2 regions of the Carnobacterium viridans genome follow, and region 2 is predicted to be linked to the other one. Evidence: predicted binding sites of a transcription regulator. Region 2 holds the regulator's gene; the other holds the start of a gene.

Region 1 (15,372 bases), 530 kb from region 2:
TCAGTTGGTAGAGCATCTGACTTTTAATCAGAGGGTCGCAGGTTCGAATCCTGCATGACTCATAACTAATCATTCAAGTAAGGTTAGTTATGCCAGACTTTATGCGGGTGTGGCGGAATTGGCAGACGCACTAGATTTAGGATCTAGCGTCGAGAGACGTGGGGGTTCAAGTCCCTTCACCCGCACCATTTTTTAGTTGAATGATTAGTGAAGTACCACTTTAGCCGGCTTAGCTCAGTTGGTAGAGCATCTGATTTGTAATCAGAGGGTCGAGGGTTCAACTCCTTTAGCCGGCATTTTTTTGCGAAAGTAGTTCAGTGGTAGAACATCACCTTGCCAAGGTGGGGGTCGCGGGTTCGAATCCCGTCTTTCGCTTACTAGTTCAACTAGTGAGGTCATTTGTAAGAATGAAAAGCTGTTCTAATGCCGGGGTGGCGGAACAGGTAGACGCACAGGACTTAAAATCCTGCGGTGAGTGATCACCGTGCCGGTTCGATTCCGGCCCTCGGCACCATTTGCACCCATAGCTCAATTGGATAGAGTACTTGACTACGAATCAAGGGGTTAGAGGTTCAAGTCCTCTTGGGTGCATTTCTTTTGAAAAAAAGAACAACTCAGTAACGGGAAGTAGCTCAGCTTGGTAGAGCACTTGGTTTGGGACCAAGGGGTCGCAGGTTCGAATCCTGTCTTCCCGATAAATATTTAAAAAGATAATTTCTCTAATATTAGAGAAATTATCTTTTTTTGTCTATTTTTTATATGAGTATGATTGTGAACAGAGGGGATTTACAAGCAGAATTAGGAGAAAGTGAGTAGAGATGCTTTTCAAATCTTCTTATTTCTCGTATAATAAAAGTCAGTATTAGTCAAGAATGCTCCAGAAGCTAACTGGCAGCATCCTCCACTATTAGTTTAATTTGCTTTTAGCAATTTTAAGGGTAAGCTAAATAATACGTCTAGTGTTAGGACTAAAAGAAAAGGAGTGTTACTAAAAAAACACCATTGCAATGTAGAGTAATTAGAGCTAAAATTCTTACCATACATTAACATGTTTTAGTAACAAGTACCCCATGCACAATCAAAACATGTCGGATATCATTGAAGCTTATTTAAAAAAAGTTTTAGGCCAAGATGAACAAGTCGAAATTAGGCGGAGTGAAATGGCAGATCGCTTTAATTGTGTTCCTTCTCAAATAAATTATGTGATAAATACTCGCTTTACGGTACAACAAGGCTATTTAGTTGAAAGTAAACGTGGTGGCGGCGGGTATATAAGAATCATTAAAGTGAAATTGTTAGATGAAGCTGAAATGCTGGATATGATGATCGATATTATTGGAAAAAAAATTTCTCAAAAGAATGCATATTCTATTATAGAAAGATTATTTGAATCTGAAATGTTGATTAAGCGAGAGGCAAATATCATGTTAGCAGTAATGGAAAAGTCACTCCTGAATTCTAGCGGAGCAGATGAAAATGAATTAAGAGCTAGATTACTAATAGCTTTTTTAAACAATTTAAAATATGAGTAAAGTATAAAAACGGAGGCGAAATGAATGGATGAATTATTTTCTGAAAAAGCAAGAATGGTTTTAATCATGGCGCAAGAAGAAGCAAAAGGATTTCGTCACCATTCTGTAGGAACTGAGCACATTCTTTTAGGATTGATTATGGAGCAAAATGGTATCGCAGGAAAAACGTTGAGACAATTTTCTGTTACTGAAATGGATATTCGTGAAGAAATTGAACACTTTACTGGTTATGGAACGATGAAGTATCTTTCTAAAAATGCGATTCTTCCTTATTCGCCAAGAGCCAAACAAGCTATTACGTTTGCAACAGATGAAGCAAGGCGTATGGGCTCAGACCTTGTTGGCACAGAACATTTATTGTTAGGATTATTGCGTGAAGAAGATATTTTATCCTCTAAGATTTTAAACAACTTAGACATTAATCTAAATAAAGCTCGTCAAATCGTATTGAAAAAAATCGGTTTGAGTGATGTAACAAATGGTAAAGGAAGAAAAGCCAAGCCAACTGCTAAACAAGTCGCCGGTACACCTACTTTGGACTCACTAGCTCGTGATCTAACAGCAGTCGCAAGAGAAGGGAAGCTGGATCCAGTTGTTGGTCGTCACAAGGAAATCCAACGTATTATCCAAGTTTTAAGCCGCCGAACAAAAAACAATCCTGTTTTAGTTGGGGAACCGGGTGTTGGTAAAACAGCGATTGCAGAAGGTTTAGCGCAAAAGATTATTGATGGAGAAGTTCCCGCTGCATTAGCCAATAAGCGGTTAATGATGTTAGATATGGGTTCATTGGTAGCAGGCACAAAATATCGTGGTGAGTTTGAAGAACGAATGAAAAAAGTGATTGATGAGATTTATCAAGATGGCGAAGTTGTCTTATTTATAGATGAGTTGCATACTTTAATTGGTGCTGGTGGAGCAGAAGGTGCAATCGATGCATCTAATATTTTGAAACCTGCATTAGCTCGTGGCGAGTTGCAAACGATTGGGGCAACAACTTTAGATGAATACCAAAAGTATATTGAAAAAGATGCAGCTCTAGAAAGACGGTTTGCACCCATTCATGTGGATGCTCCTTCAGAAGAAGAAGCTGAAGAGATATTGTTAGGCTTACGTTCTCGTTATGAAGAACATCATGGCGTTGAAATTACAGATGAGGCAGTACATGCTGCTGTTAAGTACTCATCGCGTTATATTACATCAAGACAACTACCAGATAAAGCCATTGATTTGATAGATGAATCAGCTTCGAAAGTACGATTAGATGTATCGAGTAAACCTTCGCCAGTTGCAGCTGCAGTTACAGATTTAGAAGCTTTAATACAAGAAAAAGAAGAAGCTATTCAATTACAAGATTTTGAAAAAGCAGCAAAAATTCGTTCAAAAGAAATGAAGCAGCGTAAAAAGATTGAAAGTTTCATTCAAAAACAAGAAGGAAAAGCTGCTTCAAATTCTTTACAAGTAACGGAAAGAGATATTGCGGAAGTTGTCGCTTTATGGACAGGTATTCCAATTCATCAAATGGAACAAAAAGAATCAGACCGTTTGATGAATTTAGAAAAAGTGTTGCATAAACGTGTAATTGGACAAGAGCAAGCTGTGGGTTCAGTTTCTAGAGCGATTAGACGATCTAGAAGTGGTTTGAAAGATCCAAACCGTCCTATTGGGTCATTTATGTTCTTAGGACCTACAGGTGTCGGTAAAACAGAATTGGCTAAGGCACTTGCGGAAGCTATGTTTGGAAATGAAGAAGCTCTAGTTCGAGTAGATATGTCTGAGTTTATGGAAAAATATAGTACGAGTCGTTTAATTGGTTCACCTCCCGGATATGTAGGTTATGATGAAGGTGGTCAATTAACTGAGAAAATTCGTCAAAAACCTTATTCCGTTATTCTATTTGATGAAGTTGAAAAAGCTCATCCGGATGTATTTAATATTCTATTACAAGTCTTGGATGATGGTCATTTAACAGATGCTAAAGGACGAAAAGTTGATTTCAAAAATACGGTAATGATTATGACATCTAATTTAGGCGCAACAGCATTAAGAGATGAAAAAGCTGTTGGGTTTGGTACAGCAAGCAATAAAAAAGACCATTCAGCTATGGAAAAACGAATCATGGAAGAATTGAAAAAAACGTTTAAACCTGAGTTTATCAATCGGATTGATGATTCGATTGTTTTCCATTCTCTAGAAAAAGAAGATTTAACTCAAATTGTTAAATTAATGGCACATACCATTATTAAACGATTGAAAGATATGGATATTGAAGTCAAAATCACTCAAGCGGCTATTGATGTGATTGCTAAAGCTGGGTATGATCCTGAGTATGGAGCACGTCCAATTCGTCGTGCACTTCAGAAAGAAGTAGAAGATCGATTGAGTGAAGAGTTATTGAGCGGCCGAGTTAAAATTGGTGATCAAGTCACAATAGGTGCTTCAAAAGGAACGATTCGGATTACAGTAAAAGATCCAAAAAAAGCAAACGAAAAATTGTTGGCTACCAGTGAGAACGTATAATTCGATTGTTAACAAGAAAATAAAAACATCTGCTATCTCTTAAAGATAGTAGATGTTTTTATTCGTGTTTTAATTTTCTTTCTGCTATGATGAAAATAAAGAAATGACGAAAGGAAAGTGGCTATTCATGAAAAATTCAACGAAAGCTTTATTAATAGGAGTTGGAACAGTCGTTGCAGTGGGAGCAATTATTGTTTCTTCTTCAAACATGGCAATGGAAAAAATCGAGTCTAAAATCAATCGTAAAAGAGCAAGATACTTTGTAAAAGAAAAATTAAAAGGAAACGAAAAAGCAATGACTGTTGTAGATGACTTATCAGATATGGAAGTAGCAAACTTATTGAGTGTCGTAGACAAGGTTTCAGATTTAAGAGGTAGCGTAAGCTCTTATGGAGATCATTTCAAAGACACGACTAGTGATTTTAGAGATGCTTTCATGGAAAAAAAACAGGATTGGAAACATGAACTTAAACACCATAAAAAAGATTTAAAACATAAATTAAAAAAATAAACTAAATTTTCATTCATAAAAAAGAAGACTCTTGCGTAAAGTTATGGCTTTACGCAAAAGTCTTCTTTTTAGATTGTTAATAAGTAACAAAGAAGTAAATCATTTCTATTTTTTAATGAAAAACCGGATTCTTCATAGAAACGATCTAACCGGTATTGCAAAGTATTTCGATGGATAAAAAGATATTTTGCTGCCAAGCTAATATTTCCTTGGTTTAACCATATGGCGGTGATCAATTCTTTAGTCTCTGGATGTGAGATCAGGTCTTTTTTTAAGTGTTGGATAATAGAACTTTTTGAGAGAGCATCTGAAGCATAATAACTAAGAGCAACATCAGGTAATGAAAAGATTTGTTTGTTTCCTTTCAGTTGATTAAAAAATATCGCTTGTTCTTCTTTAAAAAAACGTTTGAAGTCTATAGAAATGGGCCAATGTTGCCCGATATAGCCACTAGTTTTAGTAGAAAAATCATCATCTAAGGTTTGTAAAATCCCAATTGTTTCGTCTTGGGTGATTGAATAATCTGAATAACGGTGGATCAATAGCCCGTAGTGATCATTAATAAAAAAAGCCTCTTGTACATCTTTAAAAAAGCTTTTAAAAGAACTTAGCCATAGTTTCTTATCAAATCGTGTATCTTTTTTATTAATATCAAATTGAATAATTCGATAAACTCCGGTTTCGACAGGCAAGTGCAGCTGATCATCTAATAAAAAGTCCGACCATTTTGATTGCGGATTACCTGTATTTTCGTTAGAAACCGTTTTGTTAAAGACAAGGTAAAGTAATTTTATTTCTGAAGAGGTTAATTGTTTTTTATCAAAGTGAATCCATTGATTATCGTAAGGAAACGTTAAATAATTCGGATCATTTTTTGTGTCATCGGTTAAAAAGGCAGACGGGTAAATAGATTTAAACTGATTAAAATTCATAAAAGCACTCCTTTAAATGAAAACCATTACAATTAGTCTATAGTGCTATTCTATCATTTTTTTCATAAGTTTGTAGATAAATTATGCTATGATAAAGAAAAGAACAGGTAAAGGAATGGGAAGATGTTAACCACAGAAGATAAAGCGTATTTTATGCAAGAAGCGATTAAAGAAGCTTACAAAGCCAAAGAAAAATTAGAAGTTCCCATTGGTGCAGTCGTTGTATTAAATGGAAAAATCATTGGTCGTGGACACAATAGAAGAGAAGAATCGAATGATGCAACGACACACGCTGAAATGTTAGCTATTCAAGAAGCCAATCGAAATTTAGGGAATTGGCGATTGGAAGAAACTCAGTTATTCGTGACATTGGAACCTTGTCCTATGTGTAGTGGCGCAATGATATTATCTCGTGTAAAAGAGCTTTATTATGGAGCTAGTGATCCTAAAGGTGGTACAGCGGGCACATTGATGAATTTACTGACGGATGAACGGTTTAATCATCAAGTTCAAATTGAATCAGGTCTTTTAGAACAAGAATGCGGCGAATTGCTAAGCAACTTTTTCAGAGAATTAAGAAAGCGTAAAAAAGAAGAAAAGTTACAAAGAAAAGCTAAACAAAACAAAACAGACGGTAACCAAGTATAATACAAGGTTACCGTCTGTTTTGTGTTAAATGAGTTTACTGTTGCATCATATCTTGATCTTTTGTAATGACTGCTTGAGTCGCTTTAGTGATAGCAGATATAAAACCAGTATCTTCTAAGGTTAGAATCCCTTCAACGGTTGTTCCACCAGGAGAAGAAACCTGGTCAATCAAATTCCATGGTGTTTCTTTACTGTCTAATACTAATTTTCCACTTCCAAGAACAGCTTGAGCAGCAATTTTAGTTGCTACGTCTTTAGACATTCCATTTTTTACAGCGGCTCTTGCTAATGAATCGATAAATAAAAAGACAAATGCGGGTGAACTCCCAGCAATCGCTGTGAAGGTACTAAAGTCCTTTTCAGGTAATACAATTGTTTCGCCAATCGCTTGGAACATATTTAAAACGAATGCTAACTGTTCCGGAGTAGTATAGTCATTTCCACAAAGGGCAGTCATCCCTTCACCAACTTGTGAGTTTAGGTTTGGCATTGCTCGTATGATAGGCGTTTGATGGCCTTCATTCAATAAGTCGGATAGCTTTTGAAGTGTGGTTCCAGCAGCAATAGAAACCACTACTGGTTGATGAGCAGCAATTTCCTCTTTTATGTCTGCTAAAATAGATGGAAAAACATTAGGTTTAGCTGCAAGTACTAACACATCAACTTTTGCTGCTAATTCTTTATTCGATGAACAAGCTTGTGTTCCAGTTTCACCAGTAAACTGCGTTAATTTTTCTGGAGTTGTATTGTGTACATAAATATCTTGATTCGAGGTATGTCCATTTTGTATCATTCCTTTAATAATGGCACCAGCCATATTTCCAATACCAATGAATCCTACTTTCATAGTCAACACTCCTCCATTTTCATTTTCATTGTATATTTTACCATAGATAGAGAAATTGTTTTATCGTATCTTCGTCAAATGGTGTTGATAGAAGAAAATAAAATTTCTTCTGGAATAGACGGGGTTGCTTGTGGAGAGCCATGGAATCGTCTCAAGCTGCTCTATTCTAGAACGTGTTTCAAAGAGCAGTCCTGACGTCCACTTTGTCATGGCTGTAGTTGCTTTAGCTACGTACAGACATGATACACTTAGGCACAAGCCTACAGTGCTTCTATGTAATAATCGATGGTCGTTGACCATACTGCGCTTATTCGCTCCAGTTGCCCTAGCTCTTGCGGCTTCAGTCGCTTAGAGATAAGGTATGCGTTAGAAGATTCAGGTCTAAACGCTTTTAGTCACACTCCCAATGAAGCGCCAACGCTTTGTAATTCGCATTGAATTCAATGCATGGCTACAAGCAAATCTTATTCCTCCAAAAATTTCGGCCATTAATTTAACTAAGCTATCAACACTAAGAAGCATAAAGCCTTTTTATCTATCCCTTACAATAGCTAAGTAGAATTTTATTAGTAGTTAATAGTATGATAATATACAGGTATAGAAGCAGAAGTAGGGGGTTAGCTGATGTTTGACAAGATACGCAATCCAATTCTTTTTCAAGGCACGTTAACCAAAAAGAACTATTTTGAGGGCTGGTACTATAAACAAGTTTCAATAGACGAAAAAGTCAGTATCAGTTTTATTCCAGGAGTGAGTTTAGTTAAAGGTGATGAGCATAGTTTTATCCAATATATCTATGTAACGTTAAGTGAACAAAATGAGCTAGTTACAAAAACAGGGTATATTCGGTACCGTTTAGATGAATTTAACTACCAACACAAACCATTTTCAGTTCAAATTGGAGATAATACATTCACAGAATCGTTTGTGTCGATCCAACTCAAGGATGAACAGGTAACTATCCAAGGAAAATTAACATTAAATGATTTTCAAGACATAAAAAGGACTGTGTTTTCCCCTTCCATTATGGGTGGGTTTGCCTATATTCCAAAAATGGAGTGCTACCATGGTGTAATCAGTATGAATCATACTTTAAAAGGTTTTTTGAATATAAATAATCAAAAAATTGATTTTACGATGGGGAAAGGCTACATTGAAAAAGACTGGGGTACTTCTTTTCCAAAGGAATACACATGGATACAATCCAATCATTTTAAAAATCCAAGTACTAGTCTCTTTTTTTCAGTAGCACATATTCCATTTCATGTGATAACATTTAAAGGATTTATCTGTGCTCTAGTAGTAAAGGATAAAGAGTACCGATTTGCAACATACAATAACAGTAAAATTTCAATAAAAGATCAAAAAAGTGACACAATAACTATTTTTCTTGAAAATAAAGAAGCTGAACTAACTATCAAAGGCACTATCACAACTGCTGGTGAATTGATTGCTCCAAAAGAGGGCATTATGACTAAAGTGATAAAAGAAGGCTTATCTGGCGAAGTTGAAATTTTTCTGAAGGATAAGAAAAGTCAAACCGTGTACCAAGATTTTAGTAAATTAGCAGGTATAGAAATAGTAGAACCTTAAACGAAAGGGATGGAAAAATGACAAGCGACAAAAAGAAAATCTTTTATCATTTTTTTAATTATGAACTAGGAACGCTTTCTTTAGCTGCAACTGAAAATGGACTGTGTTTTGTAGGATCTTTAAACGAACCCTTGAGTGAACTGGAATTAGGAATCGCAAGAATATTCCCAAAGGCCATTTTAATTGAAGATGACATAAAACTAGAGATATATCATCATCAACTCATGGAATATTTTACGGAATCTAGAACCACGTTTACTTTTCCGATAGATGTTGATGGAACGCTTTTTCAACAAAAAGTATGGAGAGCTTTAAAAGGCATCCCATATGGCGAAACAAAATCATATGGAGAAATCGCTGCTCAAATTGGACAGCCGGGTTCTTATCGAGCTGTAGGAACAGCAATAGGAAGAAATCCATTGTTGATTGTCGTTCCTTGTCATCGAGTGATTCACAAAAATGGGAAATTATCTGGGTACCGAGGAACAGTAGAGATGAAAGAAAAATTATTGATGCTAGAAAAAACTGCTTTAAGTAGGCCCACTATGAACTAATCTAAACTATGGAATCATGCAATTTTCAATGTATGATTCTTTTTTTTCGATCCATGAAAAGAATGGACGAAATTGCAAGTTACGTATATACTATATGTAGAGTATATTTTTTAAAAATACTATATGTAGTATTTAGTGGAAAGAAGAGGGTGTAAACGTATGAGTTATGAAAAGAGTGTGAATATTTGTGAAACGTTGAACAAAACGGGGCTTAAAGTGTTGAAAAGAGATGGCCGTGAAGTTGAATTTAAGGAAGAAAAAATCTTTTTGGCGTTGTTGAAAGCACATCAGTCATTAGAAAAAGAGACAGATAAAGAAACGGTGCAAGTATTAAATGGAATTGTCACAAAAGTAAAAGAGGAAATTACAAAACGGTTTTCAGCAGATATCAAGATCTATGAAATTCAAAGTATCGTAGAACATACTTTATTAGAGGCTCACGAACATGATTTAGCAGAAGCTTATCTACTTTATCGGTCTCGTCGTGATTTGGAAAGAAGTCAGTCAACGGATATCAATTACGCTATACACCATCTATTGCGCAAAGAACAAACTCTAGTTAATGAAAATGCGAATAAAGACAGCAATATCTTTAATACGCAAAGAGATCTAACAGCTGGGGTGGTTGCTAAATCTATTGGCCTTAAACTATTACCAAATCATGTAGCTAATGCTCATCAAAAAGGAGATATTCATTATCATGACTTAGATTACCAACCCTATTCCCCAATGACAAACTGTTGTCTGATTGATTTTAAAAGTATGTTCAATGATGGATTTAAAATTGGAAATGCAGATGTAGAAAGTCCTCGTTCCATCCAAACAGCTGCAGCTCAAATGGCTCAAATTATTGCTAACGTAGCTTCTAGTCAATATGGCGGATGTAGTGCCGACCGAATTGATGAAGTGTTGGCTCCATACAGCCGTTTAAATTATCAGAAACATTTAGAAACAGCTAAAGAATGGATTATTGGTGAAGAAAAACAGCAGCAGTATGCAAAAGACAAAACAAAAAAAGATATTTATGATGCAATGCAAAGCTTAGAATATGAAATCAATACGCTTTATTCATCTCAAGGTCAAACACCTTTTACAACATTAGGATTTGGCCTAGGAACAGATTGGTTTGAAAGAGAAATTCAGCGTTCCATCTTACTTGTGCGCATTAATGGGTTAGGCAAAGAAAAAAGAACCGCTATTTTCCCAAAGCTGGTGTTTTCGCTTCAACGAGGGGTTAATTTAAATCCGGAAGATAAGAATTACGATCTGAAAAAATTAGCTTTAACTTGTTCAACGAAAAGAATGTATCCTGATGTCTTGATGTACGATAAAATTGTCGCCTTAACGGGTAGTTTTAAAGCTCCAATGGGGTGTCGCTCTTTTTTACAAGGATGGATAGATACAGAAGGAAATGAAGTGAACTCTGGGAGAATGAATTTAGGTGTGGTTACCATGAATTTACCGCGTATAGCCTTGGAGTCTAATGGGAATGTAGATTTGTTTTGGGAGATATTGAATGAACGACTACTGGTTTGTCGTGATGCACTAGTTTATCGTGTTCAACGGACAAAAGAAGCTACACCTGAAAATGCACCCATTTTATATCAGCATGGAGCTTTTGGAAAGCGACTCAAAAAAGATGCTCAGGTCGATGACTTGTTTAAAGACAAACGTGCTACGGTATCTTTAGGGTATATCGGATTATACGAAACAGCAACGGTATTTTTTGGGCCCAATTGGGAAAAGAATGAAGAAGCTAAAACATTTACTTTAATGATCCTCAAAAAAATGAAACAGAACGCAGATAAGTGGGGAGAAGAACAAGGCTACCATTTTAGTGTGTATTCAACTCCAAGTGAGAGTTTAACCGATCGCTTTTGTCGCTTGGATACGAAAAAGTTTGGCATAATAGAGAATGTTACAGATAAAGAATATTATACAAATAGTTTTCATTATGATGTTCGCAAAAAACCAACACCATTCGAAAAAATTGAATTTGAAAAAGATTATCCAGAATTTACTTCTGGCGGGTTCATTCACTATTGTGAGTACCCAAATATGCAACAGAATCCAAAAGCGTTGGAAGCCGTTTGGGATTACGCATATGATCGTATTGGATACCTAGGAACCAATACGCCAATTGATCATTGTTACGATTGTGGATTTGATGGCGATTTTGATCCAACTGAACGAGGATTTAAATGTCCTGAATGCGGCAATACAAATCCAGAAACGTGTGACGTTGTAAAAAGAACCTGTGGCTATCTAGGTAATCCTCAAGCTAGACCAATGGTTCACGGAAGACATAAAGAAATCTTAGCTCGTGTGAAACATATACCGAATAATGAGGAAGAGAAATAATATGAGAAATCCTAAACCAAAAGAGTGGCTGGCTAAGGACTACAGCCAAAGCCGAATCGCAGACTATAAACCGTTTAACTTTGTTGATGGAGAAGGTGTGAGATGCAGTTTGTATATGAGTGGATGTTTGTTTGCATGTAAAGGATGTTACAACAAAATCGCTCAAAATTTTGCATACGGGTTTGAGTATACAACAGAACTGGAAGATATCATTATAGAAGATTTACGACAACCTTACGTCCAAGGTTTAACGCTTTTAGGTGGAGAGCCATTTTTAAATACTCAAGTAGCTGTTCCACTAGCCAAAAGAATTCGTTCAGAATATGGTGAAACAAAAGATATCTGGTCATGGACAGGATATACTTGGCAAGAATTGATGCAAGAATCTGACGACAAGATAGAATTGCTTTCTTTGCTAGATGTTGTGGTAGATGGACGTTTTGAATTGGCAAAAAAAGATTTGACCTTACAGTTTAGAGGAAGTTCAAATCAGCGCATTATTGATGTACAAGCATCATTGAAACAGAATGAAGTTATTTTATGGGAAAATCAGTTTATTTGAATAGAGAAGCGAGATATCCTTTATCTTGGGGAGAAGTAGCATGAAATGAAGAGAATGTGCTACACTACAACTAGTTAAAGGAGCGGATAGCAATGGATGGAAAATCAAGAGCGAATATTAAAATTGATGGATTAGTCGATATTGTTTTAAAAAAGGATCAGCGCACGAATAAACTAACTAGAGGACATGTGAAACGTATTTTAACAAATAGTGCTCAGCATCCACATGGCATTAAAGTGATGTTGAAAGAAGGAGACCAAGTTGGTCGCGTGCAAAAAATAGTAACAGATGAGACTAAATAAACAAGCTGAAAAGGGTACCAAGAGAATGTGAAGACATTCTTGGTACCCTTTTTAGTTTATGTAATAGTTACTTAAACTGTCTTATTGTTTCCAATTAGTTGGGCAGTCGGCGCACAAAAGGCTGCAAACGTGAACCAATAAGAAAAGCGAAAACAGCCTTAAGGATATCTCCTGGAATAAATAATAAAAATCCGGTTTTTAAAATAAGACTCGTGCTCATTGTCAAATGAAGATAACCTCTTACAATAAGAGCCATATAAGGTAAGCCAAACAAATAAAAAATACTTGAACCAATGAGGAGAGCTCCTATAGCAGATTTTGTTGTAAATCCTCTGCTTTCTAAAAACCAAGCCATCACATAAGCTCCAATAATAAAACCAAGTACAAATCCAAAACTAGGACTTAAAAAGGATTGAAATCCTTTAAAGATCAAGATTAAAAATAAATGCAATACTTGTGCTGTAACAGCTGCTCGTTTTGGTAAAATCAGACCTGTTAACAAGACAAATAGAGTTTGCAATGTAAACGGGACTGGCCCTAAAGGTAAACTGATAAAGCTGCTAATATAAGTTAATGCTGCCATAAGACTGCAAAAAGTTATTTCTCGTATAGTTAATTTTGACATATGAGTCTCCTTTTAATTGCACCAATAAATTAGTGGAATGGTTTTTTCATAACAATCTCTCCGTAAGACAACGTCCGTTGATGGCCATCAGCCATTTGGATTACTAGCCCTCCTTGGGAATCAATATCAATTGGAATAGCTTCAAATTCTTGTTTGCGTTCTTTAAATGTTATCTTTTTGCCGATCACAAAACATCGCTTTTTATATTCATCCAGAAAAGAACGATCTTCAATAGTTTGGTAAATGTCATAGAAATGATTCATAATTTCAGCCACTAAAAGGTTTCGGTCAAAATGTTCTGTTTCTGCAGAAGAAAGAAGGGATCCTGCAATAGTAGTCAACTCATCTGGGAAACCAGTGGAAGGTTCTTTAACATTTATCCCTATACCAACAATCAATGTCTCTACTTTTCCACTTTCGAAATCGGAGACAGCTTCTGTTAAAATCCCACATATTTTTGTTTCATCAAGATAGATATCGTTTACCCATTTAATTTGGGGTTGTTTAGTGGTTATTTTTTCAATAGCTAAGCAAACAGCCACAGCCGCTGCCGTAGTAACAAGAGCAGCATCGGCCATATTTAAATTAGGTTTTAGAAAAAAACTCAAGTATACTCCAGTTTGATTAGGCGAATAAAATGATTTACCTAGTCGTCCTCGTCCGTTTGTTTGTTCTTCAGATACAACAAGTCCTTGATGTGTAGAATCCAGCATGGCAAGTTTTCGAGCTTCACTATTTGTAGAATCAATTGTTTTAAACGGGTAGATTGGAAAATGTTGTAATGTAGGTTGTAAATAAGATTGAATCGCATCAGTAGAAATAATATCTGATTTTAAAGAAAGTTGGTAGCCTTTATTTGTGACCGCTTCAATAATATACCCTTCTTCTTGCAAAGCTTTGATACCTTTCCAAATAGAAGTCCTTGATAGACCCAAGCTATTTGCTAAGGATTGTCCAGAAATGCTGTTTCCTTTTTGTTCTTCTAATAAAGAAAGAATGCGTAATTTTGTAGACATCAGTTCACCTCTTTTTTTAGTATAAGGGGTTAAAAACCAATTGTCAACTTAAAATAATTAAAAAGGTAACAATGGGAAGGGTAGTTGGAATTATTTATTTCATTTAGGATGTAAAAAGGAGGAGTAATGCTTGTTTAAACGTTACAAAAGTAGTAATATTAGAACATTCTACAAAAAATAAAACATACAAGAATTAAAGGAGAATAAAAATGCCTGTAATGGAATTAAAACACGTGAATAAGTCCTATAAAATTAGTGGTGGAGAAACATTTCAAGCATTGAAGGATGTTAATTTGTCTTTTGAAAAAGGGGAATTGGTTTCCATCATTGGAGAATCAGGTAGTGGAAAATCGACACTGATGAATGTAATCGGCGGATTAGATTCTGATTTTCAAGGAGAAATTGTTGTTGATGGAGACAACATCGGCGAGTATTCTGAAAAAAATTTAGTACAGTACCATAAAGAAAAAGTCGGATTTGTATTTCAAAGTTTTAATCTGATCTCACATTTGTCGGTTCTAGACAATGTAACTTTAGCAATGACGCTGTCGAACGTATCGAAGGCAGACCGCGAAAAAAGAGCCAAGGAAATTTTAAGCGCTGTAGGCCTGCAAGATCAATTATACAAAAAACCTGATGCGATATCTGGAGGACAGAAACAACGTGTAGCTATTGCTCGTGCGTTAGTGAATGATCCAGATATTATTATTGCAGATGAACCAACTGGAGCATTGGATTCAGAAACAACGGAACAAGTTTTAGAAATGATCAAAGAAATTGCCGAAAATGGAAAACTTGTCATTATGGTAACCCATTCTGAAAGAGTAGCAGCTTATTCTAGTCGAGTTGTGACGATTGACGATGGACGAGTAATCAATGATCAAGTAAAAAATACCCTAACTGTTACAGACAATAAATACAAAACGAGCAAACCAAACCGTAATAAGAATTTGAGTTTGTTTGGAGCAATGAAATTAGCATTGCTAAACATGAAAGAAAAGTTATCTCGTAATATTTTGATAGCACTAGGTGGAAGTATCGGAATCATGAGTGTTATTTTGATGCTTTCTCTAGGTAGCGGAGTAAACGCCTATTTAACGGACACCATGAATAGTCAAGTGAATCCGTTAGTTAGTGAAGTTCATATGCCAGATGAAGAAACAGGAAATCAGACAGATATAAATGAAATACAAGATCAAAATCCTATGTTAGGGTTATCTAGCGCAGCATCATTTGAAACTGAAAATATTGAAGAACTAGCTGGAATTAATCATGTAGAGGCTGTTGAAGAGGGCTTTACCAATTTTTCTATTGGAACAAACAAAGCAACGTTTGATGAAAACACTGCTCAATTTATGAGTGTAACAACTGT
Region 2 (15,372 bases):
TTCCGTCTCCTTATTATGGATTTCAAGAGAGATCTAATAAGAAAAGTGAAGAAACCAATTACACAAGTATTCTTTTAGAGTTAAAAAAGAAATCAGAAGATTTCTTGCTATTTGAAGAGTATTTATTAAATGAATCAAACCAATCTTTTGTACATACAAGAGAGAAACAAGTAGAAGTGATTCAAGAAGTAGAAGTGTTACCAGAAGAAGAAACGATTCAAGAAGCAGAAGTGTTACCAGAAAAAGAAGTGATTCAAGAAGCAGAAGTATTACCAGAAGTAGAAACGGTACAAGAAGTAGGGATAATACAAGTACCCGCACAAGAAATAACTGAGGAAATTACAGAAGTTGTTACTAGTAATTCTGAATCAATAGTTGTTGAGAGCTCGTTAAATTCTGCAAAGAAAAAGCGTGGGTTATCTCGTTCTTTAGCTGGCATGATTGAAGAAGAGCAAAATATTCGACTTAATCGCGGGAAAAATGTAGCAAGGTATTTTGGTGAAGGAAAAACTTTGGCAACAAAAGCAAAAAATTCTATTAAATCAACTCGCATTTCTAGTAAAACTAAAGTTCAAAGTGCTGAAGAAATAGAAAATATGGAACTTATGGCAGCGCTAAGTCGAATGAATTATTTAGATAAACAAACTTTTCCAACTAATGATTTAGAACAAACTGAAAAACTAGAACAATCTCAAGAACTCATTGAAACACAATCAGAAACACAATCAGAAACACAATCAGAAACACAATCAGAAACACAATCAGAAACACAATCAGAAACACAATCAGAAACACAATCAGAAACACAATCAGAAACACAATCAGAAACACAATCAGAAACACAATCAGAAACACAATCAGAAACACAATCAGAAACACAATCAGAAACACAATCAGAAACACAATCAGAAACACAATCAGAAACACAACTGGATACCACTTTTACCGAAGTAATTGAAGAAAATAATTCTATCAGTAACTTAGAAGAGTCAAACCAAGATGAAATAGAAAAGAATAGTGAAATTATCACTCCTTTGTTGGAAATGACAGAAGAAATATATGATGAAAATTATAAGTTTCCATCAGTAGACCTTTTGCTTCGACCTGTAAAACTTGAACCAAATGCAATTGACGATTGGGTTCTAGAACAAGCAGAAATATTAAATGAGTCTTTAGATGCTTTTAATATCCATGCTCAAGTAATCGGTTGGACGATTGGGCCAGCAGTTACTCAATTTGAACTTCAATTAGGGCGTGGTGTAAAAGTTAACAAAATTACGAATCTATCTGATGATTTAAAACTTTCGCTAGCGGCAAAAGATATTCGTATAGAAGCTCCGATTCCTGGGAAAAGTTCGGTAGGGATTGAAATTCCGAATAAAAAATCAAGACCTGTGATGCTATCAGAAGTGATGGAAAGTAAAGAGTTTAAAGAAAGTCATTCTCCTTTAACGGTTGCAATTGGAGTTAATATAGCAGGTGAAGCAGTTGTCTCGACTATCGATAAAATGCCTCATGGTTTGATTGCCGGAGCAACAGGTTCAGGTAAAAGTGTTTTTATCAATTCACTTTTAGTAAGTTTGCTGTATAAAGCTACACCAAGTGAAGTGAAATTGCTTTTAATTGATCCAAAAGCAGTTGAGTTAGCTCCTTATAATGAAATTCCCCATCTCCTTTCACCAGTCATTTCCGAACCTAAAGCAGCTAGTGAAGCTTTAAAGTGGGCAGTAAACGAAATGGAAGAACGTTACCAAAAACTAGCAGCTGCAGGAGTTCGAAATATTCAACGCTTTAATGAAAAAGCAGAAGAACATGAAGATTTTGGGTTGAAGATGCCTTATATTGTCATTATTATTGATGAATTGGCTGATTTGATGATGGTGGCTAGCAACGATGTACAAGATTCAATTGCTAGAATTACTCAAAAAGCTAGAGCAGCGGGAATTCATTTAATTGTTGCTACACAACGCCCAAGTGTGGATGTCATTACAGGAACTATAAAAAATAATATTCCGACTAGGGTAGCCTTTATGGTATCTAGTCAAGTTGATTCACGTACGATCTTAGACACAGGTGGAGCTGAAAAGCTACTTGGAAGAGGAGATATGTTGTTCCAAGAAAATGGATCAGGACGCCCAATTCGTGTGCAGGGAACGTATGTTGAAAAAGAAATAGAGCGTATTGTTAAACACGTGAAAGACCAACGATCCGCAAATTATCTATTTGAACCCGAGTCACTGATGATGAAATTAGAATCAGTAGAGGGAAAAGATGAACTATTTGAAGATGTCCTTCCTTTCATTGTTTCAGAAGGACAGGTTTCAGCATCTGCTCTCCAACGAAAATTCAAAATCGGATTTAATCGAGCAGCCAATCTAATCGAATCTCTAGAAAATGAAAATTTTATATCTGGTCACAAAGGATCAAAACCGCGAGAAGTATTTTTGACAAAAGCTGATTACGAAGAAAAGTTTTTATAAATAATTCTACTGAAAAGTGAAAAACAGGTTTCGCGTAAGTCGACCTCCCAAAATACTGATTTTTGGAGGTCGTTTTATGTCTTGTTTACTCTCTTAATTAGAAATAAACATGTCATTTGCAAAAAAAATATTAAAAAATTATGACAATTGTATAGTTGAATCCGTTCACAATATTTCATTCTGCTAAGAGTCAGAGGAAAACGAGTTTTTAAGTGTGCTATTAAATTAATTCATGGTATACTAATTTCGTTGTAATTTTGTCTTTTTTAACTACCACTAAACGAATCATCTTATTTTAATGAGAAATACAAAGATGGTTTTTTTAACTCATCGTTCTATACTAACATTAAAGAACGTACTGGAATAGGATACATTAAATAGTCTCTCTCAAACATAACCATTCAAAAAGCATAAGGCTGAATTTACGAATATGGAGGAAATAAAGTAATGAAAAAAGAAACAATTTATCATTTTGTTGGTATTAAAGGTTCTGGTATGAGTGCTCTAGCTTTAATTTTGCACGATAAGGGATTTAAAGTTCAAGGATCGGATATTGAAAAATATTTCTTTACACAAAAAAATATTGAAGAAGCTAAAATACCAATGTTAAATTTTGACAAAGAAAATATTCATCAAGGATTAACTGTTATTGCGGGAAATGCTTTCCCAGATACTCATGAAGAAATAGTTGCGGCTAATGAATTAGGCTTAACCGTTATTCGTTACCATGATTTCTTGGCACAATTCATTGGTCAATTTACTAGTGTTGCAGTTACAGGATCACATGGAAAAACAAGTACAACAGGTTTATTAGCCCATGTGTTAAGTCCACTTAAAAGCACAAGTTACTTAATCGGAGATGGAACTGGTCATGGAGTACCTGATGCAGACTTCTTTATTTTAGAAGCATGTGAATACCGTCGTCATTTTTTAGCTTATCAACCGGATTACGCTATTATGACAAATATTGATTTTGATCATCCAGACTATTATAGCAGTCTTAGTGACGTCTTTGATGCCTTCCAGTCAATGGCAGTTCAAGTGAAGAAAGCTATTGTGGCTTGTGGAGATGACGAACAGTTACAAAAACTCCAAGCTAATGTACCAATCTTATATTATGGTTTTGAAGATCATAATGATTTTCAAGCTAAAAATATGACTCGTTCAACTACAGGTTCTACATTTGATGTTTATGTAAGAGATGAGTTTTATGGACATTTTGAGATTCCAACGTTTGGTAAACATAATATTCTTAATGCTCTTAGTGTAATTGCTATTTGCCAATATGAAAATATTGATAAAGAAGGCGTAATAGAAAATTTAAAAACATTTAAAGGCGTTAAACGTAGATTTAGCGAAAAACAAATGTTGGACATGGTAATCATTGATGATTACGCACATCACCCATCTGAAATTCGTGCAACAATTGATGCTGCTCGTCAAAAGTATCCGGATAAAGAAATTATTGCTATTTTTCAACCACATACTTTTACTCGAACAGTCGCATTGCTGAGTGATTTTGCGGAATCGTTGAATTTAGCTGACTCTATTTATCTATGTGATATCTTTGGATCAGTACGTGAAAATCAAGGAGACGTTACGATACAAGATTTAGTTAATAAAATCGATAATGGTGCGTCAATATTAAGCGAAGAAAATATGTCACCATTGTTAGACCATCATGATGCAGTTGCTATTTTTATGGGAGCTGGAGATGTTCAAAAATTTGAACTAGCATACGAGACATTGCTAAGTCATTCAGCATTAACAAAAGAATAGAAAAAAGACCAAAAGCTGTGGAATTAACCATAGCTTTTGGTCTTTTTATCCAAATTTATTTTAATTACCAGACTATCTGAAAAGTGCTAAACTAAACTCAAGAGTTACAAGACTAGAGAAATTGTAGATCGGATAATCAAGTTCGCTATCCTTCTGCTTTTTTGTTAAAATAGTAACGATAAGTAAGGCTTTCAAAAGAAGTTATTAGATGACTAAATGAGTTAAAACAGTAGCAGCTAAAGGAGTTTTATGATGAATGAGAAAAAGAAATTAGTATTGATTGATGGAAATAGTGTTGCATATAGAGCTTTTTTTGCATTACATTCACAATTAGAAAGAATGAAAAATAAGAACGGTTTACACACGAATGCATTATATGGTTTTCATAATATGATTGATAGTGTATTAACAAAAGAAAAGCCAACACATGTTTTGGTTGCTTTTGATGCTGGAAATACAACCTTTCGCCATAGTTTCTTTGATGAGTATAAAGCCGGTCGATCAAAGACACCAAGAGAATTCTCAGAACAAATGCCTTATCTAAGAGAGTTGTTGGATGGATTTGGGATTAGACATTATGAATTAGAAAACTTCGAGGCAGATGATATTATTGGAACTTTGGCCACAAAAGTTGATCCAACAATATATGATGTAGTAGTTATATCTGGTGATCGAGATTTAACACAGTTGGCAAAAGAGAATGTCCGAGTTGACATTACTGTAAAAGGTGTTAGTGAGTTAAAAGGGTACACAACTGAATCAATTTATGAAGAGATGGGTATTAGCCCGCTTCAAATCATTGATATGAAGGGTTTAGCAGGGGACGCATCAGATAATATACCAGGAGTAACAAAGATTGGCGAAAAGACAGCTCTTAAGTTATTGAAAGAGTATGGATCAGTAGAAGGAATTTATGAAAATATTGATTTATTAAAGAAAAGTAAAATGAAAGAAAATCTGATAAATGAAAAAGAAACAGCACTACTAAGTAAACGACTTGCGACTATTGATACCGATTCTCCTATAAAAGTTGGCGTTGAAGAATTGAGTTTCAATGGACCAAACATGGAAAAACTTATTTCTTTTTATAAAGAAATGGATTTTAATTCTCATTTAAGTAAACTTGACACTGCGGAATATGATGCAGAACAAAATAGTCAAAAAGAAGCTATTTTATATACAATCGTTACGGAAATTACAGAAAGTATGTTTAATAATAATATGGCTCTTTATGTAGAAATATTAGGCGACAACTATCATACTTCTCCTATTTTTTGTATTGGATGGGGAGATGACGAACATATTTATGTTGCGGAACCAGAAGTTGTTTTTGCATCAGATGATTTTAAAAACTGGGCAAAAGATAGTGGAGCTCAAAAACAAGTATTTGATGCTAAAAGGACCTATGTTGCATTAAAGAGACAAAGTGTGGATATCGCATCAATTGACTTTGATATCCTATTGGCTTCTTATTTGCTAAACACAAAAGACAATAGTAAAGATCTATCGGAAGTGGCTACAGAACATGAGTATTATGAGGTTTCCTCAGATGAAAGTGTTTATGGAAAAGGGGCAAAAATTGCTATTCCAGAAGAGAAGACTGTGACATACGATCATATTGCAAGAAAGATAAAAGCGATTCGTACCTTAAGTAAACAATTAGGAGAAAACTTAGAAAAGAATGAGCAAACCAAATTGTTTAATGAAATGGAACTGCCTTTATCCATCGTTTTAGCTGAAATGGAACTTACTGGGGTAAAAGTAAACGATAAACGATTAATGGAAATGAAAGAAGAATTTGCCATTCGTCTAACAGATATTGAACAACGAGTATATGAACTAGCTGGTGAAAAATTCAATTTGAACTCACCAAAACAATTAGGCGTTATTTTATTTGAGAAGATGGGTTACCCTGTGATTAAAAAGACTAAAACAGGTTATTCTACTGCAGTGGATGTTTTAGAGCAATTAAGAGAACAAGCTCCGATTGTTGAGCATATTCTAGATTATCGTCAAATTGCTAAAATACAATCCACTTATATAGAAGGTTTATTGAAAGTAATTGATAAAAAAACCGGGAAAATTCATACACGCTACATGCAGACAATTGCTCAAACGGGACGCTTAAGTTCAGTTGATCCTAACTTACAAAATATTCCGATTCGATTAGAAGAAGGTCGAAAGATTAGACAAGCCTTTGTTCCTAGTCATGAAGGTTGGGAAATATTTGCATCTGATTACTCGCAAATCGAATTGCGTGTATTGGGTCATGTTTCAGACGATAAATTACTAAAGGAAGCTTTTATTGAGGGGCAAGATATCCATTCAAGTACGGCTATGCGCGTATTTGGTATTGGATCACCAGAAGAAGTTTCCTCTGAGATGCGTCGTAGAGCTAAGGCTGTTAATTTTGGGATTGTTTACGGCATAAGCGACTATGGTTTATCTCAAAATTTAGGAATTAGTCGAAAAGAAGCGCAGCAATTTATTGATACGTATTTTGAAAAATATCCTGGCGTAAAAAAATATATGGAAGATATCGTGAGAGAGGCAAAAGATAAAGGGTTTGTTGAAACGCTCTTCCAACGTCGTCGTTATTTACCAGAGATCAATTCTCGAAATTTCAATTTGCGCTCATTTGCTGAAAGAACAGCTATCAACACACCTATCCAAGGGAGTGCAGCAGATATTATAAAAATTGCTATGATTAAAATGGACGAAAAATTAAAAGAGTCAACTATGCAAGCAACTATGTTGTTGCAAGTACATGATGAACTAATTTTTGAAGCACCAAAAGAAGAAATTGAACAACTAAGAGCATTAGTGGCTGAAGTTATGGAAGGTGCAGTAGAATTATCTGTTCCGTTAAAAGTTGACAGCAACAGTGGAAAAAGCTGGTATGAAGCGAAATAATAAAGAAAGTGTTTCTGCTAGGATTAGTAATAGCAGAAGCACTTATTTTATCTAGAAAGGAAGAAATACGTTGCCGGAATTACCTGAAGTTGAAACAGTTAGAAAAGGGTTAGAAAAACTTGTATTAAAAGCAACGATAGAATCCGTTGAGGTGTATTGGGATCGTATTATTTCAGGACCAATTGAAACTGCTGAGTTTAAACGCATTTTAATGGGCGAAAAAATCATGGAATTTGATAGACGAGGAAAATACATTATTATTCGTTTTAACCAATGGGCACTGGTCTCGCATTTGCGGATGGAGGGGAAATATGAAGTAGAAGAATCAGCAGCACCTCTAAAAAAACATACGCACGTTGTTTTTCATTTAGCGGATGGGAGAGACCTACGTTACTTGGATGTGCGTAAATTTGGACGGATGACGCTTGTGCCAATAGGAGAAGAATTTACTGCGACTGGGATAAGGTTGCTAGGCCCAGAGCCTATGGTAGAAACTTTTGACAAAGCAATATTTTATAGGACGTTGCAAACAAAAAAAAGAGCAATTAAGCCTCTGTTGTTAGACCAAAAGATAGTAGCAGGTTTAGGAAATATCTATGTAGATGAAGCACTATTTTTAGCTAAAATTCATCCCTTGAGAACGGCGAATAGTTTGCAAAAAATTGAAGTTTCTAAATTACACGAAGCCATCATAAAAGTACTTGGTGACGCAGTTGAAGCGGGAGGGACGACTATTCGTACGTATCAAAATGCGTTAGGAGAAGCTGGTTCATTTCAAGTGAATTTGTCTGTCTATGGTAAAAAAGGGCTACCTTGCGTTCGTTGTGGTACACCCATCGAAAAGATTAAAGTTGCACAAAGAGGGACTCATTTTTGTCCTATGTGCCAGCGATTAAGTGTTGATTAATAAAAAAGAGGCGATAGAATGACTGTGATCTTAGGATTAACTGGAAGTATTGCTACGGGTAAATCAACTGTCAGCAAAATATTTAAAGAACAAGGATTTCCTGTGGTGGATGCAGATCTTGGAGCAAGAGAAGTCGTCAAACCAGGAACAGAAGGATTGTGTGAAATAAAAAAGCAATTTGGCGATCACGTTATTTTGTCTGACGGCACGTTAAACCGAACGGCATTAGGGGAAATTGTGTTTAAAGACGAAAAACAAAGAGAAAAGCTAAATGTGATCTTATCTAAACGCATCTATCAATGGCTGATGGACCAAAAAGAAGAGTGTTTGAAACGAGACCCTGCGATTCTTGTGTTGGATATCCCGCTTTTATTCGAGTCGGGTTATGAAAAAGAAGTGGATCAAGTGATGGTAGTAGCTACGACCAAAGAGACTCAAATCAATCGATTGATGAATAGGGATAAGATAGGAATAGAAGAAGCAATTCAAAAAATCAACTCTCAAATCCCAATTTCAGAAAAAATTGTTCTTGGAGATAGCGTTATTGACAATAGCGGGTCAACCGAAAATACAAAACAACAAGTTATAGATTGGATAGACAAAATAACAGCCAAATAAGAGACGCAAGAACAAGTATTTTCGCTTGTTCTTTTTTTATAGATCAAATTTACTCCTTATTTAACCGGTTTTAACTCTAGTCTATGTGTGGTATAATAAAGCAAATAAATGCGTACAAATAGAGTGTTAATAAGAATAACACTTAAGATAGGAATGATAAACATGCAATGTCCACGCTGTCAAAATAATGGTTCTAAAGTTGTCGATAGTCGTCCAGCAGATGATGGGCGTGCTATTCGCAGAAGAAGAGAATGCGAAGCATGCAATTTCCGCTTTACTACATTTGAACGAGTAGAAAAAACACCGCTGTTAGTGATTAAAAAGAATGGAACCAGAGAAGAATTTAATCGCGAAAAAATTCTAAGAGGATTGATTCGTTCATGTGAAAAACGACCTGTAGCGATGGAGCAAGTCGAAAAGATAGTTGATGAGGTAGAGAATCAAATCAGAGGATTAGGCGAAAATGAAATTGCTTCTGCTATTATTGGAGAATATATTATGGAAAAATTAGCTGATGTAGACGAAGTAGCTTATATCCGTTTTGCTAGTGTTTATCGTCAATTTAAAGATATGAGTGTCTTTTTAAAAGAATTACAGGAATTTGAAAGAAAAAAACTGAAAAAAATTAATTGAAACAGAAAGGTGGGAGTTGTTTTGGGATATCCATGGAAAAACTTAAGTCCCAAGGATGGTTTTTTAGTAAAACAACAGGCATTGCTTTCGGATATCGATCAAAAAATTCTCACTTTTTTGTATCAACCTTTAGTAGGAAATGCTGCATACAGTCTTTATATGACTTTGTGGACAGAGATAGAAGAAGAGAATTACTGGAGTGAAGGAATCTTACATTCTGAATTGCTAGCTTTGTTAAATATTGGTATCCCTGAGTTGTATCAAGCTAGAATTAAACTTGAAGCAATAGGGTTGATTAAAACGTACCTTCAAACAAGTCCGACTAAGTTAATTGTCTATGAATTACAAGCTCCCCAAACGAGTGACGTCTTTTTTAAAGATGATTTATTGAGTTTGTTGTTATTAGAAAAAGTTGGAGAACGAAAATTTAAAAAATTAAGAAATCGCTTTGTTGTAGAAACTATAGATAAAAATAAGTTTCAAGAGATCACAAAGTCTTTCTTGGATGTTTTTCAATTTGACGCAGAATTACTAAAAAGAGAGAAAGAATTACTTAAACAACCGGTTTCTTATATTGGCAATACAAGTTCTACTAGACCCAGAGTGGATCCTAAAACATTTGACTTGAAATTCTTTTATACAGGATTAAATCAACAATATATCAACCGTTCTTCGATTACAAAAGAAATTGAAGAGACAATCCTAGTATTGCATACGCTATACGGCTTAGATGAATTAGCTATGCAACAATTTGTATTAAATGCTTCGGATATCGAAACGGGTAAAATTGACGAAAAAAGATTGAAAAGATTAGCGTATGATGATTACCACAACAAAAACCAACAAAACATTTCGTTAAAAGACGTTGTGGAAAAGGATATAGAAGTAGAATCAAACCAACAGAAAATGCGCGAAACAGAACTAACTAAAAGAGGATTAACTAAAGAAGACATTGCCGTTATTGAAGTGAGTGAGCAAATAAGTCCGGTTGATTTTATGAATTCTATTAAAGATCAAAAAGGTGGGTTTGTCACAAAACCAGAAGAGTGGACATTAGAAGAAATTGTCAAAAAAGCTAACTTGCCAACGGCCGTTATCAATATTTTGATTCACTATATTCTAGTGGTAAGGAATAATCCAACGTTGGATCAAAAATTAGCCTATAAGATTGCAAATGATTGGGCACAAGAGAAAGTCCTTGCGCCTGAAGAAGCGATTCAAAAAGTGAAAAAAATGTATTCTGAAAATGCTGAAAAACGACAACAACAAGAAAGTCGCAGTAAATCATATACGCAAAACAGAGGCAAAACAAATTATGGCAATCAAACAACGACAAGAAAAGAGACCCTTCCTGATTGGGCTAAAGAAGGAAATAATCAATTGGAAGAAAAGCCGATGAGTGAAGAAGAGCAAAAAGCATTTATGGAAAGATTGAAAAGAATTCAAAATTTCGGCAAAGAAGGTGAATAATGATGGAAGATATCGGTGAAAGCCTGACACGAATGATTAAAGAGCGTAATTTAAATCATAAATATGAGGAATTGATCCAAGAAGTATTAGATGATCCAGATGTCATGCAATTTATTGAAGACAATCGCCAAAAATTAGACGATGAAGCAATTGTCAAAAGTTATGCTAAGTTGTATGAATACGTACAAGAAAAAAAGAAATTTCATTTAAATAAAGGTATGATGGCACCTGGATACCATCCTAAATTGATTTTAAACTACCATTATATTGACGTAACTTATGTACCTTCTGCTGAGTTAGTTGCTAGGCAAAAAGAATTAGAAATCAAAAATCGTATTTATTCTATGGATATGCCTAAAGATGTTCGGAATGCAACATTAGCTGATTTTGAATTGACAGATGAACGACGGTTTGCGATTTCAGAGGTATATGACTTTATTGATGCTTATATGACGAGTCCTAAAGCTTACCATAAAGGTTTGTATTTACAAGGATCATTTGGTGTAGGGAAAACGTATCTTTTAGGTGCGTTAGCACATGAATTAGCTAAAAACGGATTTCCTTCTACGCTTATGCACTTTCCGTCATTTGCAGTGGAAATGAAACAATCTATTGGCAAGAATAATACCGGTGAAAAGTTAGAGTTTGTAAAAAAAGCCCCAATACTTATGTTAGATGATATTGGTGCGGATTCTATGTCTAGTTGGATAAGAGATGATGTATTAGGAGTTATTTTACAGTACCGTATGCAAGAACAATTGCCTACTTTTTTCTCTTCTAATTTTGATATGAAACAACTTGAAGAAGAACACTTAAGGGTAACTCAAAGAGGCGAAGATGAACCATTAAAAGCAAAAAGAATAATGGAAAGAGTTCGTTATCTAGCTAAAGAAGTAAAAATGACGGGTTCGAATCGACGCCATCTTCAATAAAGAAAAAAAATACGTATCCTCTCCTTGAAATTAGAAGCAAAAAGTGCTTTAATGATAGATATAAAAGAAATCATTGAGAAAGACACCAAAACTTGGTTGCGATTTTTTTAGAGAAGAAAACAATGCTGAAAGTTTTCTAATTTCGTTCTTGTTTTGACCCCTTTCGAGTGCCGCTGTGAACCTTTTCGTATTAGCAGTTGGTCGTTTAGCTAGCGTTAACAGCTTAGAGTGAATTTAGTGTGTTTACTAAATTCTGAATCTGGGTGGAACCACGTAATGAACGTCCCTTTTATGGTATTTTATATACTATAAAAGGGACTTTTTTGTTTTCTAGCTGAATAAAGATGGTATTTTTAAATTAGAATATGGAGGAATAAACTATGTCAGACATTAACATTACATTTCCAGATGGAGCAGTAAAGTCTTTTCCAGCAGGTTCATCTACAAAAGATATTGCTGAAAGTATCAGCAAAGGTTTAGCTAAAAAAGCATTAGCTGGTAAATTTAACGGAGAATTAGTGGATTTAGTACGCCCACTAGAAGTAAATGGTGAAATTGAAATTATTACACCTGATCATGAAGATGCCTTACAAATTTTGCGTCATTCTACTGCTCACTTGATGGCGAATGCATTACGTCGTTTGTATCCAGATATAAAATTTGGAGTAGGCCCGGCTATTTCAACTGGGTTCTACTACGATACAGATTCTGAAACACCAATAACAGATGAGGATATTCCAAAAATTGAAGCTGAAATGATGGCAATTGTAAAAGAAAACAATCCTATTGTTCGTAAAGAAGTTACTCGGGAAGAAGCATTAGAAATCTTCAAGGATGATCCTTACAAAGTAGAATTGATTACAGCTTTACCTGAATCAGAAAAAATTACAGTTTATGATCAAGGCGATTTTGTGGATTTATGTCGCGGTGTCCATGTGCCATCTACAGGTCGCATTCAAGTGTTTAAACTGTTATCTCTTGCAGGTGCCTACTGGAGAGGAAACTCAGATAATAAAATGATGCAACGAGTTTACGGAACAGCATTCTTTGATAAAAAAGACTTGAAAGAGTTTATAAAAATGCGTGAAGAAGCTAAATTACGTGATCATCGTAAATTAGGGAAAGAATTGGATTTATTTATGATTTCTCCTGAAGTTGGATCTGGCTTGCCGTTCTGGTTGCCAAAAGGTGCTACGATTCGTCGTACGATTGAACGCTACATCACTGACCGTGAGATCAGCTTAGGCTATCAACATGTTTACACACCTATTATGGCGGATGTAAACTTATACAAAACTTCTGGTCATTGGGACCATTATCATGAAGATATGTTCCCCCCTATGGATATGGGTGATGGTGAAATGCTTGTCTTGCGCCCAATGAACTGCCCACATCATATGATGGTATATAAAAATGATGTGCACAGCTACCGTGAGTTGCCGATTCGAATTGCTGAATTAGGACAAATGCACCGCTATGAAAAAAGTGGGGCTTTATCTGGATTACAACGAGTACGTGAAATGACTTTGAATGATGGACATACATTCGTACGCCCAGATCAAATTGAAGAAGAATTCAAACGTACATTAGAATTGATGTTAGCTGTCTATGGTGATTTTAATATTACTGATTATCGTTTCCGCTTAAGTTACCGTGATCCTAACAATACAGATAAATACTTTGATGATGATGCAATGTGGGAAAAAGCTCAAACGATGCTTAAAGCAGCAATGGATGATATGGAACTGGAGTATTTTGAAGCAGAAGGTGAAGCAGCTTTCTATGGTCCTAAACTAGATGTATTAGTAAAAACAGCTATCGGAATTGAAGAAACACTTTCAACAATCCAATTAGACTTTTTACTTCCAGAACGTTTTGACCTAACATATGTAGGAGAAGATGGCGAAAATAATCACCGTCCTGTAGTTATTCACCGTGGTATTGTTTCTACAATGGAGCGCTTTGTAGCTTACTTGATTGAAGAATATAAAGGAGCATTTCCTACTTGGTTAGCACCAGTTCAAGCAACTATTATTCCGGTTAACTTAGATATGCATACAGATTACGCTTACGAGATCAAAAAACAACTGGAAAGTATTGGAATGCGCGTAGAAGTTGACGAACGCAATGAAAAAATGGGGTATAAAATACGTGCTTCTCAAACACAAAAAATACCTTATCAATTAGTTGTTGGAGATAGTGAAGTTCAAGATAATACGGTTGCGGTACGTAAGTATGGCGAGAAAGCAACTGAAACAATTGGATTAACTAATTATTTAGAAAAAGTCTCAGCAGAAATAAAAAACTTTAGCAACTAATTGATTGACATTTTAGATTCAACAAAGTATAATAAATGAGTTGAGAAAATCAAGCAGAAGCACCCGCTTCTCGCCTAAGTTGACGAAAGTGTCTCTGGGCTAGATATAAACGATGATAACTTGCATTCGGTGTGAGTTAGAAATTATTTATAGGCGGGTTCATAATGAACTCGTCTATTTTTCTGCTGTTCTTTCTCTCAAATCTAATGGAGGTGTATGACCATAGCAAAAGATATGATGGTAAATGACGGCATTCGTGCACGTGAATTACGCGTTATTGGTAGTAACAGCGAACAACTTGGTGTAATTACAAAAAGTGAAGCGTTAAAACTTGCAGAAGAAGCAAACTTAGACTTAGTACTAGTAGCTCCAAAAGCAAAACCACCTGTAGCACGTATTATGGACTACGGTAAATTCCGTTTTGAGCAACAGAAAAAAGAACGTGAAGCCCGTAAAAATCAAAAAGTCATTAGTATCAAAGAAGTAAGATTAAGTCCTACTATTGATTTGAATGATTTTAATACTAAATTACGTAACGCACGTAAGTTCCTTGAAAAAGGAGATAAAGTAAAGGCTTCAATCCGATTTAAAGGTCGTGCCATTACTCATAAAGGTATTGGTAAAGAAGTGTTGGATCGTTTAGCTAAAGAAACAGCTGATATTTCAACTATTGAATCAGCTGCTAAAATGGATGGTCGTAGCATGTTCTTAATTTTAGCACCAAAGAATGAAAAGTAAGAGTATTTTGAGGAGGAAATAACAAATGCCAAAACAAAAAACACACCGTGGTTCAGCAAAACGGTTCAAAAGAACAGGTAACGGCGGATTAAAACGTCACCATGCTAAGACAAGCCATATGTTTGCAAACAAATCACAAAAACAAAAACGTAAATTACGTAAATCAGCAATGGTATCTTCTGGCGATATGAAACGTATCCGTCAACAATTAGCTAAATGGTAATCTTTTACCTTAGTGTATTTTAGTTCATTTTAAAAAATGAACAAATGTAGTTTAAATTAGTCAAAAGAGTTTTCTGTAGAGAAAACATCTTAGAGGAGGAAATTAATATGCCACGTGTAAAAGGTGGAACGGTTACTCGTAAACGTCGTAAAAAAATATTAAAATTAGCAAAAGGGTATTACGGTTCTAAACATATTTTATTCAAAACAGCTAAGCAACAAGTAATGAAATCATATACTTATGCTTACAGAGATCGTCGTCAAAAGAAACGTGATTTCCGTAAACTATGGATTGCTCGTATCAATGCAGCTGCTCGTTTAAACAACATGAGCTACAGCACATTTATGCATGGTCTTAAATT

The links. The regulator NrdR, encoded in region 2, represses ribonucleotide reductase genes. The targets are predictions, from matches to a motif close to ACACNATATATNGTGT.
Region 1: nrdD (anaerobic ribonucleoside-triphosphate reductase) is a predicted target of NrdR. The motif match lies at 9,251-9,266, and genes of this name have one in related genera.

The regions. Positions count from the first base shown of each region.
Region 1 covers NZ_FNJW01000008.1:1,764,358-1,779,729, forward strand. Annotated here, with positions in the region: tRNA gene BLT48_RS09940 (tRNA-Lys) at 1-62, shown strand, start outside; tRNA gene BLT48_RS09945 (tRNA-Leu) at 104-188, shown strand; tRNA gene BLT48_RS09950 (tRNA-Thr) at 224-296, shown strand; tRNA gene BLT48_RS09955 (tRNA-Gly) at 304-375, shown strand; tRNA gene BLT48_RS09960 (tRNA-Leu) at 426-514, shown strand; tRNA gene BLT48_RS09965 (tRNA-Arg) at 518-591, shown strand; tRNA gene BLT48_RS09970 (tRNA-Pro) at 622-695, shown strand; gene BLT48_RS09975 (CtsR family transcriptional regulator) at 1,071-1,532, shown strand; gene BLT48_RS09980 (ATP-dependent Clp protease ATP-binding subunit) at 1,557-4,049, shown strand; gene BLT48_RS09985 (hypothetical protein) at 4,177-4,560, shown strand; gene BLT48_RS09990 (helix-turn-helix domain-containing protein) at 4,629-5,492, opposite strand; gene tadA (tRNA adenosine(34) deaminase TadA) at 5,616-6,140, shown strand; gene proC (pyrroline-5-carboxylate reductase) at 6,175-6,987, opposite strand; gene BLT48_RS10005 (tocopherol cyclase family protein) at 7,612-8,580, shown strand; gene BLT48_RS10010 (methylated-DNA--[protein]-cysteine S-methyltransferase) at 8,598-9,134, shown strand; gene nrdD (anaerobic ribonucleoside-triphosphate reductase) at 9,294-11,495, shown strand; gene nrdG (anaerobic ribonucleoside-triphosphate reductase activating protein) at 11,497-12,057, shown strand; gene BLT48_RS10025 (YwbE family protein) at 12,150-12,359, shown strand; gene BLT48_RS10030 (biotin transporter BioY) at 12,454-12,984, opposite strand; gene BLT48_RS10035 (biotin--[acetyl-CoA-carboxylase] ligase) at 13,014-14,000, opposite strand; gene BLT48_RS10040 (ABC transporter ATP-binding protein/permease) at 14,210-15,372, shown strand, end outside.
Region 2 covers NZ_FNJW01000008.1:2,293,303-2,308,674, forward strand. Annotated here, with positions in the region: gene BLT48_RS12500 (DNA translocase FtsK) at 1-2,480, shown strand, start outside; gene murC (UDP-N-acetylmuramate--L-alanine ligase) at 2,928-4,259, shown strand; gene polA (DNA polymerase I) at 4,512-7,172, shown strand; gene mutM (DNA-formamidopyrimidine glycosylase) at 7,243-8,079, shown strand; gene coaE (dephospho-CoA kinase) at 8,098-8,697, shown strand; gene nrdR (transcriptional regulator NrdR) at 8,860-9,330, shown strand; gene BLT48_RS12530 (replication initiation and membrane attachment family protein) at 9,352-10,800, shown strand; gene dnaI (primosomal protein DnaI) at 10,803-11,732, shown strand; gene thrS (threonine--tRNA ligase) at 12,113-14,050, shown strand; ribosomal protein L20 leader region at 14,096-14,238, shown strand; gene infC (translation initiation factor IF-3) at 14,267-14,788, shown strand; gene rpmI (50S ribosomal protein L35) at 14,814-15,011, shown strand; gene rplT (50S ribosomal protein L20) at 15,119-15,372, shown strand, end outside.